DNA from 4 places in the Streptomyces sp. NPDC014891 genome. Region 1 is predicted to be linked to each of the others. Evidence: riboswitches for the same ligand, from Rfam matches in the RefSeq annotation. Region 1 holds a riboswitch; each other region holds the start of a gene.
The links. Region 1 has a riboswitch for cobalamin ahead of ACF09E_RS26175 (cobalamin biosynthesis protein). Riboswitches for the same ligand answer to the same signal wherever they lie in the genome.
Positions count from the first base shown of each region.

Region 2: linked by a shared signal. The riboswitch ahead of ACF09E_RS12720 (ABC transporter substrate-binding protein) and the one ahead of ACF09E_RS26175 (cobalamin biosynthesis protein) in region 1 are both predicted to bind cobalamin.
Region 3: linked by a shared signal. The riboswitch ahead of cobN (cobaltochelatase subunit CobN) and the one ahead of ACF09E_RS26175 (cobalamin biosynthesis protein) in region 1 are both predicted to bind cobalamin.
Region 4: linked by a shared signal. The riboswitch ahead of ACF09E_RS14545 (CoA-acylating methylmalonate-semialdehyde dehydrogenase) and the one ahead of ACF09E_RS26175 (cobalamin biosynthesis protein) in region 1 are both predicted to bind cobalamin.

Region 1 is NZ_JBIBWF010000009.1:355,905-360,798, forward strand. Features, by position in the region: gene ACF09E_RS26165 (putative cobaltochelatase) at 1-359, opposite strand, end outside; gene ACF09E_RS26170 (cobyric acid synthase) at 423-1,931, opposite strand; gene ACF09E_RS26175 (cobalamin biosynthesis protein) at 1,928-2,917, opposite strand; cobalamin riboswitch at 2,948-3,090, opposite strand; gene ACF09E_RS26180 (hypothetical protein) at 3,162-3,383, opposite strand; gene ACF09E_RS26185 (anion permease) at 3,396-4,664, opposite strand.
Region 2 is NZ_JBIBWF010000004.1:180,587-185,480, reverse strand. Features, by position in the region: gene ACF09E_RS12725 (FecCD family ABC transporter permease) at 1-21, opposite strand, end outside; gene ACF09E_RS12720 (ABC transporter substrate-binding protein) at 96-1,136, opposite strand; cobalamin riboswitch at 1,222-1,385, opposite strand; gene ACF09E_RS12715 (UBP-type zinc finger domain-containing protein) at 2,178-2,471, opposite strand; gene ACF09E_RS12710 (NEW3 domain-containing protein) at 2,846-3,835, opposite strand; gene ACF09E_RS12705 (Gfo/Idh/MocA family protein) at 3,874-4,894, opposite strand, start outside.
Region 3 is NZ_JBIBWF010000008.1:141,670-146,563, forward strand. Features, by position in the region: gene ACF09E_RS23300 (precorrin-8X methylmutase) at 1-430, opposite strand, end outside; gene ACF09E_RS23305 (cobalamin biosynthesis protein CobG) at 427-1,731, opposite strand; cobalamin riboswitch at 1,833-1,958, shown strand; gene cobN (cobaltochelatase subunit CobN) at 1,998-4,894, shown strand, end outside.
Region 4 is NZ_JBIBWF010000004.1:590,593-595,486, reverse strand. Features, by position in the region: gene aceA (isocitrate lyase) at 1-543, opposite strand, end outside; gene ACF09E_RS14555 (short-chain fatty acyl-CoA regulator family protein) at 924-2,330, shown strand; gene ACF09E_RS14550 (hypothetical protein) at 2,339-2,479, opposite strand; cobalamin riboswitch at 2,554-2,734, shown strand; gene ACF09E_RS14545 (CoA-acylating methylmalonate-semialdehyde dehydrogenase) at 2,965-4,464, shown strand; gene ACF09E_RS14540 (acyl-CoA dehydrogenase family protein) at 4,461-4,894, shown strand, end outside.

The DNA of each region.
Region 1 (4,894 bases):
GCCTTGACGCCGTCGGCGAGGGCCTTCTCGATGTCGAGGGATCCGACGAGCCGGTCCTCGGAGGCGCCGACGGGCAGCTCGACCATCCGGGCCGGCCGCTCGGTGCCGGGCGCGGTCCCGTGCGGCCCGTCGGGGCAGCCGGGGTCGGGGGCGCCGGGGTCGCAGCTGAACCTGCAGCCCGCGACCACGGGCACGGCGGGCAGCAGCTCGGCCAGCGCGCGTACGGCGGTGGACTTGGCCGTCCCCTTCTCGCCCCGCACGAGCACACCGCCGACGGCGGGGCTGACCGCGTTCAGCAGCAGGGCGAGCCGCAGGTCGTCCATGCCGACGACTGCGGTGAACGGATACCGGGTGCTCATCGGCCGGTCACTCCTTCGGATCGCTGATGTTCGGACGACGGACGGCGACCGCCGGGGCGGGGCTCACGGCGCACCCGGCGGCACGAACGGAAGGCCCCGCGGAGCCCCCTCCTCGATGAGCCGGAGCAGCGCGTCCGTGTCCGCGTGCTCCTCGATCAGGTCCCCGAGCCGGTCGAGCTGCTCCTCGCGGAGGGCGCCGAAGGAGGTGTCGGGGGCGGGCGTGAAACGGCGGCCGGCCGCCGCGGCGACCTCCCGCAGGAACGCCCGCCGGAACCCGTCGCTCTCCAGCGAGCCGTGCCAGTGGGTCCCCCAGACCGCGCCCACCCGGCACCCGTCGAGGAAGGGTTCGCCGCCCAGCACCTCGGCGACCCCGTGGTGGATCTCGTACCCCTCGACGTGCTCCCCGAGCGCCTCGCCGACCGGTCGGGCCAGGGTCTTCTCGCGTGCGAAGCGGACCCGCACCGGCAGCAGGCCGAGCCCGTCGACGGACCCGGCGCGGGACTCGACCTCGTCCTCGATGTGCTCGCCGAGCACCTGGAAGCCGCCGCAGACGCCGAGCACCGGCCGGCCCTCGGCCGCCCGCCGCGCCAGGGCGTCGGCGAGACCGCGCTCGCGCAGCCAGGCGAGGGCCTTGACGGTGCCGCGGGTCCCCGGCACGACGACCAGGTCGGCGTCGACGAGCTCCTCGGCCCGGTCCACGAACCGGACCACGACGCCCGGCTCGGCGGCCAGCGCGTCCACGTCGGTGAAGTTGGACATCAGGGGCACCGCGCAGACCGCGACGCGCAGCACGTCCTCGCCGACCGGCGGCGCGACGACGGACTCGCGCACCGCGCCCCGCAGCGAGACCCGGAGGCCGTCCTCCTCGTCGATGCCGAGCCCGTGGGCGTACGGCAGGACGCCGAAGGTCCGCCGGCCGGTGAGTCCGAGCAGCATGTCGAGGCCCGGTTCCAGCAGCGTCACGTCGCCGCGGAACTTGTTCACGAGGTAGCCCGCGACGAGCTCCTGGTCCTCGGGGGCGAGCAGCGCTGTCGTGCCGAAGAACTGGGCGAAGACCCCGCCCCGGTCGATGTCGCCGACCACCACGACCGGCAGCCTCGCCGCCCTCGCGATCCCCATGTTCACGATGTCGGTGCGCCGCAGGTTGATCTCGGCCGGGCTGCCCGCGCCCTCGCAGATCACCGCGTCGTACGTGCTCCGCAGCTCCTCCAGGCAGGCGAGGACCGGCTCGAAGAGCTCCTTCTGCCGCCCTCCGTGGTAGCCGCGGGCGCTCAGCTCGCCGACCGGCCGGCCCATCAGGACGACCTGGCTGGACCGGTCGCTGCCGGGCTTGAGCAGCACGGGGTTCATCAGCGCGGTGGGCTCCACCCGCGCGGCCTGCGCCTGCATGGCCTGGGCGCGGCCGATCTCGGCGCCCTCCCGGGTGACGAAGGAGTTGAGGGACATGTTCTGCCCCTTGAACGGCGCCACCTTCAGGCCCTTGCGGACCAGCCAGCGGCAGATGCCGGCCGTCACGACGCTCTTGCCCGCGTCGGACGTGGTCCCGGCGACGAGCAGACCCCCGCCCCTCACGCGTTCCTCCGCTTCCGGGCCGGCGCGCCCAGGGCGCCGGATATCAGTCGGCCGCCGGCACAGACGGCCAGCGTGAGTGCGGTGACCCGCCGGGACAGGCGCACGGCCCGGTCGATGTCGGCCACCTCCACGTCCCGCCCCCCGCCGTTGAGCACCGGCCGGTGCTCGACCCGGCCGCCGTACGCCAGAGTGCCGCCGAGGCGTACGCCGAGGGCGCCCGCGAAGGAGGCCTCGACGGGGCCCGCGTTGGGGCTGGGGTGCTTCGCCGCGTCGGCCCGCCAGGCGCGCAGGGCCCCGCGCGGGTTCCCGCCGGCGACGCTCGCCAGGGCGGCCGTCAGCCGGGCCCCGGGCCAGCCGGCCACGTCGTCGAGGCGGGCCGAGGCCCAGCCGAAGCGGCGGTGCCTGGGCGACCTGTGGCCGACCATGGCGTCGAGGGTGTTCACGGCGCGGAAGCCGACGAGGCCCGGGACGCCCGCGACCGCGCCCCAGAAGAGCGCGCCGACCACGGCGTCGGAGGTGTTCTCGGCGACCGACTCCACGACGGCGCGGGCCATCGCGGGTCCGTCCAGGGACTGCGGGTCGCGTCCGCAGAGGTGCGGCAGCCGTTCCCGGGCCACCTCCAGGTCGCCGGCGGCGAGCGCCCCGCCGATGGCCCGGGCCTCCCGCCCCAGGGTCGTACCGCCGACGACCGCCCACACGGAGGCGGCGGTCAGGGCGACGGCGGCGGCCGGCCGGTTCCGTACGGCCCGGGCGGCGAGCGCCCCGAGGGCGACGGTGGATCCGGCGCAGACGGCGGTGTGCAGGGCGCCCCAGCCGCGGTGGTCGTGGTGCAGGCGGTCCTCGACCGCGGCGGCCGCCCGGCCGAACGCGGCGACGGGATGCCCGCGGCGGGGGTCGCCGACGAGCAGGTCGACGGCGAGACCGGCGACCGCGCCGTACGCGAAGACGCCGGGGGAGGTGAGGCCGGTTCCGCTGCGGCCGGGCATGGCGCATGTCCTCACTCAGGGTCCGCGCCCTGGATCGACGTGACCGGCGGCGAGAGTTCCTGACTCCCGGACCCTCGGATCCGGTCACAGTGGCGGGACCGCGCCGGATTCGCACCGGACTTCCTCTGCTGCCGCCGTAATGGCCCCGGCAGTCCACCACGCCCCGAGAACAGCCGTCAACTCACCCTTGACCTGCGCCGGGTCACTGTGCGGAGCACCACAGACACGACGGCGGGGCGGACCGTCAGACGACGATCAGGTAGATGCCGTACGCGACGGCCGCCGCGCACAGCGCGAAGCAGGCGTACGCGGCGGTACGGGCCAGAGCCGCGGAGCCTCCGCGGGCGGCGGCCTCCTCCTGCTTGGTGAGGCCGACGATGCCGAGGGTGAAGAGGCCCACGAGCGCGACGGTCGCCACGAGGCTGACTCCGAAGACGGAGCCGAGAGCTGCCCAGTCGATCTTCATGTCGTTCGTTCCTTAGACCGCGGCGGCGGGGGCCGGGGGAGCGGTCGGGTCGGTGGGGGCCGGCGCGGGGATGGTCGTCCGGAGCTCCTCGTCCGCGACGGCGGCGACGGAGCCGGCGGGCGGCGGCGGGGTGACGGCGGCCATGGCGGTGGTCACGACGCCCGCGGGCTCGCCGTCGAGGTCGTCGTCGGTGACGTTGTTGTGGTCGACCGGCTTGCGGCGGGAGAGCGACCAGATGACGCCCGAGCCGACGACCAGCAGGACGGCGACGGCGGCGATGCCCCAGGGGCCCTGCTTGGTGAGGAACTCTGCACCGGCGCCGACCAGGGCGGCGGCGGGCAGGGTCAGACCCCAGGCGACGAACATCCGGGTGGCGGTCGACCAGCGGACGACGCCGCCCTTGCGGCCGAGACCGGCGCCCATCACGGCACCCGAGCAGGACTGGGTGGTGGAGAGGGAGAAGCCGAGGTGAGAGGAGGCGAGGATGACCGTCGCGGCGCTGGTCTGGGCGGCGAAGCCCTGCTGCGGCTGGAGGTCGGTGAGGCCCTTGCCCATGGTGCGGATGATGCGCCAGCCGCCGAGGTACGTGCCGAGGGCGATGGCCACACCGGCGGAGACGACGACCCACAGCGGGGGGTTCGAGCCCGGGGCGACGACACCCTGGGTGACCAGGGCCAGGGTGATGATGCCCATCGTCTTCTGGGCGTCGTTGGTGCCGTGGGCGAGGGAGACGAGACCGGCGGAGGCGATCTGGCCCGCCCGGTAGCCCTTGGCCGTGGCCTTCGCCTCGGGGTTGGCCTTGATCTTGTACGTCAGCCGGGTGGCGGCCATCGCGGCGAGGCCGGCGACGAGCGGCGCGGCGACGGCCGGGATGAGGACCTTGGTGACGATGGTGGGCCCGTTCACGGCCGACCAGCCGGCCGACATGACCGCGGCGCCGATGAGGCCGCCGAAGAGGGCGTGGGAGGAGCTGGACGGGAGTCCGAGCAGCCAGGTCAGGAGGTTCCAGAGGATCGCGCCCACCAAGGCGGCGAAGATCACCTCTGTACGAATGCCCTCTTCGTTGATGATCCCGCCGGAGATCGTCTTGGCGACCTCCACGGACAGGAACGCGCCGACGAGGTTCAGCACGGCGGACATGGCCACCGCCGTCTTCGGCTTGAGCGCACCGGTCGAGATGGTGGTGGCCATCGCGTTCGCGGTGTCGTGGAAACCGTTCGTGAAATCGAACACGAGAGCTGTCACGACCACAATGGCGAGCAGCAGCGTGATGTGTTCCATTTACCCAGGCAATCGTTTGAGGTCAGTGGCGGGACGAACGTAAGCAACCTGGGTGAACGGAAGGTGAACTGGGTCAGGCGTTGTGGTGTCCCGAACCGGCGTCCGGGGATTCCGCTTACGCCTCCCCGAGCTCCGCTGTCCAGCATGCGGTCACCCCGCAACCCCGGGTAATACCGGTCATCACCGGGCACATGCGACCCACCCCCGTCCCCCCGCCGTCCACCGGTTCC
Region 2 (4,894 bases), on a different contig from region 1:
CGAGCGGGCGGAGGCACGCACCGGCCGGCCCACCGCGACGGGCCGGTCTGCCTGATCCCGGTCCGGCGGGTCCGCCGTCTCCAGCCCCGGCCGGGTCACTTCGCGAGACCGTACGTCTTGAGCGCGGCGGAGACCTTCTCGATGCCCTCGACCGTGCGGATGGTGGGGTTCATGGCCTGACCGCTGAGGATCACGTACCGCCTGTTCCGCACCGCCGTCATGTTCCGGGTGACCGCGTGCGACTCCAGGAACTCGATCTTCTTCGCGGCGCTCTCCGCCGACTGCGCCCGGCGGGTCAGATCGGCGATCACCAGCACGTCGGGATCGCGGTCGGCGACGGTCTCCCAGTTGATCTGCGGCCACTCCTCCTTCGTGTCGTCGAAGACGTTCTTCACACCGAGCGCCCCGCTGACGATGCCGGGAGCGCCGCAGCAGCCGGCCATGTACGGTCCCTGCGAGTCGGAGAACCAGTAGAGGACGGACGCGTCGCCGAAGTCCGCGCCGGCCGTGGCCTTCCCGACCCGGGCCCGGAGCTCGCCCACGAGCTTCTCCCCGCGCTCCGGCACACCGAAGACGCGGGCGAGGTCCCTGATCTCCCCGTACACGGTGTCCATGGTCAGTGGACTCGTCCGCACACCGTCGCCACCGCCGCCGTTGTCCTTGCCGACGCAGTCGCCGGGGGAGAGGTAGGTGGGCACGCCGAGCTTCGTGAACCGCTCCCGCGGGGCCACGCCGCCCTTGCCGAGGGTGTACAGGAAGGACGCGCTGACGAAGTCCGGTTCGACGTCGAGGACCTTCTCGAAGGACGGGTAGCGGTCGGCGAGCCGGGGCACGGTCGCGTTCGCCTTCTCCAGCCCGCCGAGGACCGGATCGGTCCAGGTGGCGGTGCCCACCATGCGGTCGGCGAGGCCGAGGGAGAGCAGGATCTCGGCCGATCCCTGGTCCAGGGCGACAGCCCGGCGGGGGACGTGGTCGATCTCGACCCGCTGTCCGCAGTTGTCCAGACGGACGGGATGGCCGGGGCCCGCCTGCTTCGCCTCGGGCGCGTCCGCCCTGGTGGTGCCGCCGCAGCCGGAGACGAGGGCGGCGGCGGCCACGAGCAGCACGGCGGCACGGAAACGGGGGGCGAGGGGCACAGGAGGAGTCCTTCTGCGTCAGGGCTCATGCGCGGAGCCTGTCGTACGGTGCTTCCCGGACGACGGCACGCCGTCCGGGGCGCCAGCAGGTCTTCGGACTCGGGGTCGTCCGGACGGAACGCCTTCCCGGGCCCGTCGGGACCCAGTGGCCGCTGCTCCGCCCGTCACCCTCACCGCTGCGCGTCAGCTCCGGATTCCCACCGGATTCCCTGACCCGCGCACATATCGTGTCGATACGTACAGGGGTACGACTGGCCCGGGCAAACTACCACAGGGCGATCTTGGGCCCGGAGGGCCGCCCGCCGGAAGGAATCCCAGGTGAGGGCCGTCTGGTCGCCGCTCTCGCCTGCGAACGGCCGGCCGGTGGATCGCGACCCGGCAGCCGCAGAACGGAAGCGCGTACCTCCGCACGCCCGTGCCGCCGCCCGGGTGCACCTGCCCTCGTGGGCGCATGAGAAGGATCTCTCCGGGCAGCCGAGTGGGGGAGGAGAACAGCATCCCTCCCTACCCGGTAAGGCGGTGTGATCATGGGAAGCGACGTACGGACCGGCCGTCCGAATCTGCCGGACCCGTCGGATCCGGAACTGGCGCCCCCCACGCGTCCTGTCCCTCCCGGCCCGACGGGGCCACCGCCGGAGCCCGGTCGCGAGCCCTGGCACGCGGGGACGACGGAACTGGGCACACCGCCGCCCGATCCGGTGCCTCCGAGCCCCACCCCGGTCCCCGGCCCTGGTCCCGGCCCGCAGCCGGGGCCGGTCCCCGGCCCGGTGCCCACGCCCGGCGGGCCCGACCCGGTACCCCCGACTCCGCCGCAGCCCGGTCCGGACCCCCAGCCGGGCGATCCGCGCCCGGAGCCCGGCCCGCACCCCGGGCCCCTGCCCGGGCCCGTACCGGCACCGGGCCCGGCTTTCTGACGGCTCACGCCGCCTCGGCGAACGGCATCGCGCCGGGGCGGCCCCGGGCACGCCCGGGCGTACGCGGGGCGGTACGACCGTGCGAGGGCGCCGCGTACGCCCGCCGGGTCGCCCGTCCGCGGGCGGTTCAACGCACGAGGTAGACCTCGTCCTCGTAACACCAGGCCCAGTCCTCGTCCGCGGACAGCGTCAGCGCGACCGGATGCCCGGTCCTTTCGTGATGCCGGTACGCGTGCCGCCCAGGCGAGCTGTCACAGCAACCGACGTGTCCGCACGTCGCGCACCAGAGCAGCCGCCGCCAACTCCCACCCGAGGACAGGCAATCGGCGCATGCCTCGGCCGGCGCATCCGGCGCTAGAGGGAGAGCCGCGACATGGTCGCAGGCGCGCCCGCCCTCCGGTCGGCCCCCGTCGTACGCCACGGCCCACGAAGGCCGAGGCGCGTCGAGAGGCCGGTCGGGCCGTGCGTCATCGTCGGATCGGTCCATCGCCCGATTCTCCCGCACCCGAGAGAAAGAAGCCCTGCCGAGCCCCCCGGCCCCAGGGTCCGCCCACCGCGGTACACGGTCGTTCGGAAGGCGGTGAGACGGTCGGCGGGCGCTGGAAGGGGATCCGGGGTTCGTTCGCTTCACGACGACGGCCCGTACGGCGCAACCGCCTGCATCTACGTCGCAGTGAGGCCCCTGGAGACGCGCACCGACATCGGTGGTGCCGGAGGGCCGTCCGCCGGACGTCGGCCGCCCCCGGACCGAAAGGCACGGGGGCGGCCGAGCGGAGCGTGGTCACGCGAGGGACATCAGGGGGCGATGGCCATGTCGAAGACATGGATGCCGCTGTTGTCCGGCAGGACGACGAAGTCGACCTGCTTCGCCGCGTCGAGGGGGATGGAGTGGGCGAACACGCGGTAGGCGATACCGGCGTTCCCGTACCCGCTCGGGCGGTTCCGGCCGTCGGACGACGCGACCAGCGTCGCGCCGTGCGCATCGGCGGGGGAGAAGGACCAGTTGGGGAAGCCGAAGGAACCCTTGGCGGAGGTCCCGTCCCGGTAGTAGACGGTGGCCGTTCCCGCCGCACCGCTTCCGACGCCCGACCCGAGGAAGACGAGCCGGCTGCCCTGCCCGCTCAGCGTGACCGCCTGTCCGGCACTCGCCACGTTGTCCTTCGTGCCGCTCGGCACGTCCGGCCAGGTCAGCTTCGCGCCCAGCGCGCTCACGGACGCGCCGCGGGTCAGGCCGACGGCCGCGAGCTTCTGGGCGGAGAAGCTGTTGCCCTCGCCGTCGTAGTCGCCGGGCGCGGTGTCGGACTCGTCGGTGACGGCGACCCCGTTGTAGGCGGCCTTGAGATCGGCCAGCGGCTCGCCCGTGCGCTGGGACAGCGTGCCGGTGGCGGAGCCGGCACCGTCACCGCCCTTGTACGTCGCGGCAGCGGTGAACGTACGGATCGCGAACCCCGGTCGCTGCTCCGGAACCTGGATCCTGAACTCGGTGACGACGGACTGGCCGGCGGACAGGGCGCCGCTCACGGTGCGTTCGGCCGGCTGCACCGCCCAGCCCACCGGCCCGGCGAAGGACACCTTCAGGGAGCGCATGCGGTCGGGCCCCGCGTTCTTGACGGTCACCTTCACCACCGAGATCGCGGGCCCCTGGAGGTCGACCGGGGAGATGGCCACCTCCGTCCTCGCGGCGGCGGGCGCCGGTGCGGCCGCGAGGACCGGCGTGGGGACGAGAAGTATCGCCGCCGCGGCGGCCCCGGCTCTGAGCAGGCTGATCACTCGGACTGGTCGCACGGTCTGTCTCCTTCGCGAGAGTGCGGGAAGCGGGATGGTCAGCCGACCGGGGGCATGTCGGAGGCGCGCGAGTCCAGGCCCATCCGCAGGTTGACCCAGGAGCCCCGGGTGAAGTCGGGGATCTCGACCGGACGGCCGCCCGCGGCCAGGGACTTGACGCTCAGCGGCACGGGGGAGCACCAGGCGGCCGAGTCGTAGACGTCGATGTCCGGGACGAGCCCGGCCCGCATCAGCTGCACGGTGCGCCACTGCAGCACGTAGTCCATGCCGCCGTGACCGCCGTTGTTGGCCGCGTCGTCACCGATCTTCTTCCACAGCCAGTGGTCGAACTCCTTGCGGTAGGCGTCGGCGGCACGCCAGGAGTGACCGCCGTGGTCGGGTTCGACGTAGATGCGCCCGCCGCTCGTCGCCATGACGCCCGCGTAGTCCTCGAAGATGCCGCGGCTGCCCGCGAGGGTGTTGATGCGGCTGTAGGGGCGCGGCGAGCTGACGTCGTGCTCGGCGCGGATGACCCGGCCCTTGGCGGTGTCGATCAGGCAGGTGACGAGGTCGCCGTTGACGTACGTCTCCCGCCACGACGGGTGGGAACGGGGGACGAAGCGCTCGCGGTAGTCGGCGAGGCCCCTCGGCTCGGTGGCGGTGGCCCGCAGCACCGTCATCCGGTCGCCGCGGTTGATGTCCATGGCGGCGGCGATCGGAGCCAGCCCGTGCATGGCGTAGAAGGACGCGGTGCTGCGGGTGTGCCAGAGGCGGCGCCAGGAGTCGGTGTAGTACGTGTCCGAGAAGAGCAGCTCACGCAGGTCGTGGAGATAGCCGCCGTGGCCGTTCGTGATGTCGCCGAACAGGCCCTCGTGCGCCATCTTGAGCATCGCGAGCTCGTTGCGGCCGTAGCTGCAGTTCTCGGCCAGCATGAGATGGCGGCGCGTGCGCTCCGAGGTGTCGACCAGGTCCCACAACTCGTCGAGCTCGGTGGCGATGGGCAGTTCCACGATGACGTGCTTGCCCGCCGACATCGCGGCCTTGCCCTGCCGGTAGTGGAACTCCCACGGGGTGGCGATG
Region 3 (4,894 bases), on a different contig from region 1:
TCGGCGCGTTGCCGATGGCGACGACCGAGCCTTCGAGGCGGTCCCGCCACAGTTCGAGGGCGGCGGCGGAGCGGGTGGTGCCCAGCTCGGCGGCGAGGGCCGGCACGGACGGGTCGGAGAGGGTGCAGACCACGTCGTTGTCGGCGGGCAGCCGCCGCCGGGTGACGCCGCTCGCGACCATCTGCGCGTCGCAGAGGATCGGTGCTCCGGCCCGGAGGGCGGCGCGGGCCCGCGTGACGACCTGCGGCGACCAGGCGATGTCGCGTACGAGGTCGGTCATGCCGCAGGCGTGGATCATCCGGACCGCCACCTGGGCGACGTCGGCGGGCAGGCCCGCCAGATCCGCCTCGGCGCGGATCGTGGCAAAGGACCGGCGGTAGATCTCCGCCCCGTCCTTCTCGTAGTCGAACATCCTGTTGCTCTCGCTCATCTCGTCGTGCGGGCCGCGGTCACGGCTTCGGGCAGGGCGGTACGGGGGGTGGGAACGCCGTTCACCAGGTAGTCGCCGCCGGCGGTGGCGAGGACGTCGGTCCAGACGCCGTGCGGGTGTCCGCAGCGCCGCTCGCACCCGGAGAAGTGCACGGGGAGGACGGGCGGGCCGGATCGGCGCGAGCCGGATCCCGGGGCCGGTTCCGAGCCCGAGCCGGGGCCCGGGGCTGGTCCCGAGCCGGAGCCGGGGCCCGGGGTCGGTCCCGGTGTCGCGTCCTCGCGGACGTCCGCGAGGGACTTGGCGCAGCCCGGCCGTCCGGTGCAGGCGGTGACCCCGGCCCAGGGGGAGTCGGGGCGGGTGATCAGCCCGGCCGCGTCGAGCAGGGGCAGCCGCCCGGGGTCCGTTCCGGCCACGACGACCCCGCGCCAGGGCGTGAGCCGTACCTCGTCGGCGGGGAGCAGCGCCCGCAGCCGGCCGGCGGTGAGCCGGCCGAGCGGGGCGAGCACCGACAGGGCGGCGGGCCCGAGGACGCCGGGCGCGGGGGGAGGGCCGTACGGGAGCGCCGGCGCGGGGACGGATTCCCCGGCGACCCCGCACTCCGCGAGGTCCACGCCGTACCCCGGAGGCAGCTCGCGGACCCGCCAGGCGCCGGTGCCGGCCTCGGCGGCGGCGGCCAGGAAACCGCCCGCCGCGGCCAGCGCGGCCGCGGGCGCGTCGGAGGCCGCGAGCCGGACGGCCCGCCCGCCGACGTGCAGCTCCGCCTCCCCGCCGCCCACTGCGACCAAGGTCACATCGCCGCCGAGTCCGGCGACGTCCCCCCGCCCGTCGTCGAGGACGAAGAGGAACCGGCCGGAGAGCGCCGCCGCCCAGGGCGCGGAGAGCAGGTGGGTGTCGAGCTCCCGGGCCCACAACTGCACGTCGGCCGCGCCGAGTCCGTCGAGGCCCGAGGCCGGCGAGGCGACGATGTTCCGGACGCGTTCGTGGCTGGGGGAGGGCAGCAGGCCGGCCTCGGCGAGGAGCGCCGCCAGCTCGGCCCCGCAGTCGTCGCCGAGACCGCGCAGCTCGGCGTTGCCGCGGGAGGTGACGCTGAGCCGTCCGTCGCCCAGACGCTCCGCGGCGGCCGCCAGGATCTCGACCTGATGTGCCGTCAGGCGCCCTCCGGGAAGCCGGAGTCGGGCGAGGCGGCCGTCGTCGGCGGAGTGCAGGCGCAGCGCCCCGGGGCACGCGTCGCCACGGTCCCTTGTGCGAGGTTCGCCCGGTTCGGGCGTCGGGGGCGGGGTGGGCGGCATGGCGGCGAGCATACCGACGGGGAACCGGCCGACCAGCGGGTGTGATCCGGTCGACCAGCGGGTGTGATCCGGTCGACTCCGCCGCTCCCTGGGGCCCGCCGACGCCACGATCTAGGATGCAGATCGGCATGGGGTCCCAGGACCCCGGGGAGGAAGCCCGGTGAGAATCCGGCGCGGTCCCGCCACTGTGAGCCCGCATCCGCGGGTGAGTCAGGAACTCCCGCCGTCCACACGACCACCCGGGGCGCGGACAACCCCGAGGAAGGCCTGAGCTCGCCATGCTCCTGCTGCTGTCGCACTCCGACACCGACCTGCTCAGCGCCCGCGCGGCCGGCGGTCCGGTGGAGTACCGCTTCGCCAACCCCGCCCGTCTCCCCCTCGCCGACCTGACCGGCCTCCTGGCCGAGGCCGACCTCGTCGTCGTCCGTCTCCTCGGCGGCCTCCGCTCCTGGGAGGACGGCCTCGACGCGGTGCGCGCCGCCGGAAAGCCGGTGGTCGTCCTCAGCGGCGAACAGGCTCCCGACGCGCAGCTGATGGAGGCGTCCACCGTCCCCGTCGGCGTCGCCACCGAGGCGCACGCCTACCTGGCGCACGGCGGCCCGGCGAACCTGGAGCAGCTGGCCCGCTTCCTCTCCGACACCGTGCTGCTCACCGGTCACGGCTTCGAGTCCCCGGCGGCCGCCCCGACCTGGGGCCCGCTGGAGCGCACCGCCCGCGCGACCACCGGCCCCACCGTCGCCGTGCTCTACTACCGCGCCCACCACATGAGCGGGAACACCGCCTTCGTCGGCGTCCTGTGCGACGCGATCGAGGACGCCGGTGCGCGGGCCGTCCCGCTGTACGTGACCTCCCTGCGCGCCCCCGAACCGGAGCTGATCGACAGGCTCCGCACCGCCGACGCGATCGTCACCACCGTCCTCGCGGCGGGCGGCACCAAGCCCGCCGAGGCGCAGGCCGGCGGCGACGAGGAGGCCTGGGACGCGGGCGCGCTCGCCGCGCTCGACGTGCCGATCCTCCAGGCCCTGTGCCTGACCGGTTCGCGCGCCGCCTGGGAGGAGAACGACGAGGGCCTGTCCCCGCTGGACGCCGCCGGACAGGTCGCCGTCCCCGAGTTCGACGGGCGCCTGATCACCGTGCCGTTCTCCTTCAAGGAGATCGACGAGGACGGCCTGCCCGCCTACGTGGCCGACGCCGAGCGCGCCGCCCGTGTCGCCGGGATCGCCGTGCGGCACGCCCGCCTCCGGCACATCCCGAACGCCGAGAAGAGGCTGGCGCTCGTCCTCTCCGCCTACCCGACGAAGCACTCCCGCATCGGCAACGCCGTCGGCCTCGACACCCCGGCCTCCGCCGTGTCGCTGCTGCGCCGGCTGATCGCCGAGGGGTACGACTTCGGGCCCGAGGCGGACCTGCCGGGCGTGGTCTCCGGCGACGGCGACGAGCTGATCTACGCCCTCATCGAGGCCGGCGGCCACGACCAGGACTGGCTGACGGAGGAGCAGCTCGCCAGGAACCCGGTCCGCATCCCGGCCGCCGACTACAAGCGCTGGTACGCGACGCTCCCGGAGGAGCTGCGGACCCACGTCGAGGAGCACTGGGGCCCGGCGCCCGGCGAGATGTTCCTCGACCGCTCGCGCAATCCGGAGGGCGACATCGTCCTCGCCGCCCTCCGCCGGGGGAACCTGCTGGTCCTCATCCAGCCGCCGCGCGGCTTCGGCGAGAACCCGATCGCGATCTACCACGACCCCGACCTCCCGCCGTCCCACCACTACCTGGCCGCCTACCGCTGGATCGCCGCCCGCGCCGAGGACGGCGGCTTCGGCGCCGACGCCATGGTGCACCTGGGCAAGCACGGCAACCTGGAGTGGCTGCCCGGCAAGAACGCCGGCCTTTCCGCCGCCTGCGGCCCCGACGCGGCCCTCGGCGACCTCCCGCTGATCTACCCGTTCCTCGTCAACGACCCGGGCGAGGGCACCCAGGCCAAGCGGCGCGTGCACGCGACGCTCGTCGACCACCTGGTGCCGCCGATGGCGCGCGCCGACTCGTACGGCGACATCGCGCGCCTGGAGCAGCTCCTCGACGAGTACGCGCAGATCTCCTCGATGGACCCGGCGAAGCTGCCCGCGATCCGCGCCCAGATCTGGACGCTGATCCAGGCCGCCAAGCTCGACCACGACCTGGGCCTGGAGCAGCGTCCGGAGGACGACGGCTTCGACGACTTCCTGCTGCACGTCGACGGCTGGCTGTGCGAGGTCAAGGACGCGCAGATCCGCGACGGTCTGCACGTCCTCGGCGGCGCCCCGGTGGGCGAGGCCCGGGTCAACCTGGTCCTCTCCATCCTGCGCGCCCGCCAGATCTGGGGCGGCACACAGGCGCTGCCCGGTCTGCGCGAGGCCCTGGGCCTCGACGAGTCGGCCGCGACCCGCACCACCGCCGACGAGGCGGAGGCGAAGGCCCGTGAGCTGGTCGAGGCGATGGAGGCGGCGGACTGGTCCGCGGAGGCGGTCCCGGCGGTCGCCGCCGCGTACGGCGACGAGGTGCGGTCCGTGCTCCGGTTCGCCTGCGAGCAGGTCGTGCCGCGGCTGGCCGCCACCACCGACGAGCTCGGCCACGCCGTGCACGCCCTGAACGGCGGGTTCGTCCCGGCCGGCCCGTCCGGTTCGCCGCTGCGCGGCCTGGTCAACGTCCTGCCGACCGGCCGGAACTTCTACTCGGTCGACCCCAAGGCCGTGCCGTCCCGGCTGGCCTGGGAGACCGGCCAGGCACTCGCCGACTCGCTCCTGGAGCGCTACCGCACCGACAACGGCACGTGGCCGACCTCGGTGGGCCTCTCCCTGTGGGGCACCAGCGCGATGCGCACCGCCGGCGACGACGTCGCCGAGGCGCTCGCCCTGCTCGGCGTCCGCCCGCTGTGGGACGAGGCCTCGCGCCGGGTGAACGGCCTGGAGCCGATCCCGCTCGCCGAGCTCGGCCGCCCCCGCGTCGACGTCACCCTGCGCATCTCGGGCTTCTTCCGGGACGCCTTCCCGCACGTCATCGGGCTCCTCGACGACGCCGTGCGGCTGGTCGCCGGCCTGGAGGGCGAGTCCGCCGAGGACAACCACGTCCGGGCGCACGCCCAGGCCGACCTCGCCGAGCACGGCGACGAGCGGCGCGCGACGACCCGGATCTTCGGCTC
Region 4 (4,894 bases), on a different contig from region 1:
GTCCTCGTAGTGGATGCCGGCCGCGCCCGCCGCGATCATCGCCTTGGTCAGCTCGAAGGCGTTGAGGGGGCCGCCGAAGCCGGCTTCGGCGTCGGCGACGATCGGGGCCAGCCAGTCCGTGGTGTCCGTGCCGCCCTCGGCGGTGGCGATCTGGTCGGCGCGCAGCAGCGCGTTGTTGATCCGGCGGACGACCTGCGGGACGGAGTTGACCGGGTACAGGGACTGGTCGGGGTAGGTGTGCCCGGCCTGGTTGGCGTCGGCGGCCACCTGCCAGCCGGACAGGTAGATCGCCTGGAGGCCCGCGCGGACCTGCTGCACCGCCTGGCCGCCGGTCAGCGCGCCGAGGGCGTGCACGTAGTCCAGGTCGTGCAGCTGCCGCCACAGCCGCTCGGCGCCCCGGCGGGCGAGCGTGTGCTCCTCCCGGACGCTGCCGGAGAGCCGCACCACGTCCTCGGCGGAGTACGTGCGCTCGATGCCCTTCCAGCGGGGGTCCGTCGCCCAGCGCTCGGCCAGCTCCGCCGCCGTCGTCTTCGTGTCTGCCATGACCGTCACCGTCTCCTTGGGTCGTGCTCTTGCCAATGCCGCCATGTTCCTCTGCGGCCTGGCACTAAGTGTCTTCCTGAGGGGTGCGGCCCGCCGGCGCCCGGACGGGCGGAGATGAGCAATCTGTGCCGATCCGGGGTGCTGCCAGGCCGGGATTGTCGATGTCAGGGCGTGAACCGGGTCCCGATCTCGCCCTGGACCTTGTCGGGTCCGGCGGGCCGCACCTCAGACTCTGGCACTGGCACCCAGTGCCATCAAGCGTGGACGCATGCCAAGTTCTGCGAATCATTCCGCCGCGGTTTGCCAAGTTTGCGAAGGGTGCGAGCGTGCGCGCCTGGCATAGGCTGGCGCCCAGGTCCGGGACGAGCGGGAGGGCGACGGTGAGCAAGACGTACGCGGGGGCGCGACTGCGGCGACTGCGCGAGGACCGCGGCATGAGCCAGGCCGAGCTGGCGCGCACCCTGGCCATCTCGCCCAGCTACCTCAACCAGATGGAGCACGACGCCCGACCGCTCACCGTGCCGGTGCTGCTGCGTCTCACCGAGGCGTTCGGGGTCGATCCCGGCTTCTTCTCGGAGCGGGACACCGGCCGTCTCGTCGCGGACCTCCGTGAAGCACTGGCGGGGGAGCTCGCCGCGGCCCGGGTCTCCTCGTCCGACCTCGCCGAGCTGGCCTCGCGGAGTCCGGCGGTCGCCCATGTCCTGGTCGACCTGGGGCGGCGCAACCAGCGTCTCGCCGAGCGGATCGCCGACGCGGCGGACCTGCGGGGATCGGACCCCGAGCTGCCGCGCTCCCCGCACGAGGAGATCCGCGACTTCTTCTACCGCAGGCAGAACTACCTCCACGAGACCGACCTCGCGGCGGAGGCGCTCGCGGCGGAGATCGCCATCCGGCCCGGCGACATCATCAGCGCCCTGAGCGCCCGGCTCTCCGACCGGCACGGCGTCCGCTTCTCCACCGACACGGGGGACCGGCTGCACTCCTACGACGAGCGGACCCGGACCCTGCGGCTGTCCACCCGTCTCCGCCCCGGTCAGCGCGCCTTCCGCATGGCGACACAGCTGGCGCTCCTGGAATACGGAGACGGCCTGGACCGCCAGGCCGCCGAGGACTTCCCGCCGGGAGGTCCGGCCCACCGGCTGGCGCGGATCGGCATCGCCAACTACTTCGCCGCCGCGCTGATCCTCCCCTACGAGGCCTTCCACACGGCGGCCGAGGAGTTCCGGTACGACATCGAACGGCTCACCGACCGCTTCGGGCTCGGCTACGAGACGGTCTGCCACCGCCTCAGCACCCTGCAACGTCCCAGGCTGCGCGGTGTCCCCTTCTCGTTCGTCCGCGTCGACCGGGCGGGAAACATGTCCAAGCGGCAGTCCGCCACCGGGTTCCACTTCTCCCGGGCCGGCGGCACCTGCCCCCTGTGGAACGTGTACGAGGCCTTCGCCTCGCCCGGACGCATCCACGTCCAGATCGCCGCCATGCCCGACGGGCAGCGCCATCTGTGGACGGCCCGCGCCGTCACCCGGCACCGGGGCGGCTGGGGCGAGCCCGGGAAGACCTTCGCGATCGGCCTCGGCTGCGAGATCCGCCACGCGCACCGGCTCGTGTACTCGGACGGGCTCGACCTCGACAACGCGGCCGCCGCCACCCCGATCGGCATGGGCTGCCGCGTCTGCGAACGCCTCGACTGCCCCCAGCGCGCGGCACCGCCCCTCGGGCGCCCGCTCCTGATCGACCAGAACGCCAGCACCTTCGTCCCGTACCCCGTCGCCGACCCGTCGGCCTGAGCCGGGGATCAGAGCAGGGGGAACGCCTCGGCCGCCGACACCGGGTCTCCCGCCCCCACCCCGTGCAGGACGTGCGCCAGCACCTCCGCGCCGCGCACCACCCGGGGGCCCGGCCGGTTGAAGTAGGCGGGCCCGTCGAGGACCCACACCGCGCCCGTCGGCCGTCCGGATCGCGCCGCCGCGCCGCGGGCGGGGGTGGACTTACTAGGACGTCCAACTATATCTTCGTGACGAAGCCCGCGGTGCAGGGAAGCCGGTGTGAATCCGGCGCGGTCCCGCCACTGTGACCGGGGAGTGTGCTCTTCCAGCAGGTCAGGCCACTGACGGAAACCATCCGTCGGGAAGGCCGGAGAGCATGCGTTGATCCGGGAGTCAGGATACCGGCCGTGGGGTGTTCCGTGTTGTCCACGAGGATGGAGCAGACACGCATGGCACCGGTACGTGACCACGACCCTGGTGATCCGGCGGAGTACCCGAACCACGAGGCCCTGTCCCCGCGTTCGTGACTCGACGAAGGCGTCCCCGCCTTCCCCTGTCCCGCGGACGGACGCGCGTGCGCGCACCCCGATCGGTGCCGTCCTCGCCGTCCTCGCCGCGCCTTCCTCGGATCCGTACCTGACGAGAGCAGGCTTCGATGGTCCGCGAGCTCACCCATTTCATCGGCGGAAAGCACACCGCCGGCACGTCCGGTCTCTTCGCCGACGTGTACGACCCCAACACCGGCGCCGTCCAGGCCAGGGTGCCCCTGGCCGGACGCGCCGACACCGAGGCGGCGATCGCCGACGCCGAGACGGCCCAGCAGGAGTGGGGCCGGTGGAACCCGCAGCGCCGCGCGCGCGTCCTGCTGCGGTTCCTCCAGCTCGTCGAAGGCGAACGGGAATCCCTCGCCCGGCTGCTCTCCGCCGAACACGGCAAGACCGTCGCCGACGCCCACGGCGACCTGCAACGCGGTCTGGAAGTGGTCGAGTTCGCCGCCGGGATCCCCCATCTGCTCAAGGGGGAGTACACCGACAACGCCGGCACCGGCATCGACGTCCACTCGCTCCGCAGCCCGCTGGGCGTCGTCGCCGGCATCACCCCCTTCAACTTCCCGGCGATGATCCCGCTCTGGAAGGCGGCCCCCGCGCTGGCCTGCGGAAACGCGTTCATCCTCAAGCCGTCCGAGCGCGACCCCTCCGTACCGCTGCGGCTCGCCGAGCTGTTCCTGGAGGCCGGTCTCCCGCCCGGCGTGCTGAACGTCGTGAACGGCGGCAAGGAGGCCGTCGACACCCTCCTCGAAGACCCCCGCGTGCAGGCCCTGGGCTTCGTCGGGTCGACCCCGATCGCCGCGCACATCTATGCCACCGCCGCCGCCCACGGCAAGCGTGCCCAGTGCTTCGGCGGAGCCAAGAACCACATGATCGTGATGCCGGACGCGGACCTCGACCAGGCCGCCGAAGCCCTCATCGGGGCGGGCTACGGCTCCGCCGGCGAGCGCTGCATGGCGATCTCCGTCGCCGTCCCCGTCAGCGAGGAGACGGCCGACGCCCTGGTGGCGAAGCTGAAGGAGCGCATCGCCTCCCTGCGCATCGGGACCTCCGACGACCCCGACGCCGACTTCGGGCCCCTCGTCAGCCGGGACGCCCTGGAGCGGGTCGACCGCTACGTCGGGATCGGGGTCGAGGAGGGTGCGGAACTCGTCGTCGACGGACGGGGGTTCACCCTCCCCGGCCATGAGAACGGCTTCTTCGCCGGCGCCTCGCTCTTCGACCGCGTCACCCCGTCCATGCGGATCTACCAGGAGGAGATCTTCGGCCCGGTGCTGTGCGTCGCGCGGGCCGCCGACTACGAGAGCGCGCTCCGGCTGCCGAGCGAGCACGCGTACGGCAACGGCGTGGCGATCTTCACCCGGGACGGCGACACCGCCCGCGACTTCACCCGGCGTGTCAACACCGGCATGGTCGGCGTGAACGTCCCCATCCCGGTCCCTGTGGCCTACCACACCTTCGGCGGCTGGAAGCGCTCCGGCTTCGGCGACCTCAACCAGCACGGCCCCGACTCGATCCGCTTCTACACCCGCACCAAGACCGTGACCTCCCGCTGGCCCTCCGGGGTCAAGGAGGGCGCGAGCTTCACCATGCCGACGATGGGATGAGCGCCGTGACCACCCTCACCGAGGACCAACTGGCCCTCGCCGAAGTCACCCTGGACTTCGCCCAGGAACAGCTCGCCCCGTACGCGGTGGCCTGGGACCAGGACAAGCACTTCCCCGTCGACGTCATCCGCAGGGCCGCCGCGCTCGGCCTCGGAGGCGTCTACGTACGGGAGGAGCACGGCGGCAGCGGACTGGACCGGGCCGACGGCGTCCTCGTCTTCGAGACCCTGGCGACCGGCTGCCCCTCCATCGCCGGCTACCTCTCCATCCACAACATGGTCGCCTGGATGATCGACCGCTACGGCGACCCGGCCCAGCGGGCCCGGTGGCTCCCCGGCCTCTGCTCCGCCGAGACCCTGGGCAGCTACTGCCTCACCGAGCCGGGCGCCGGATCGGACGCCGCGGCCCTGCGCACCCGCGCCGAACCGGA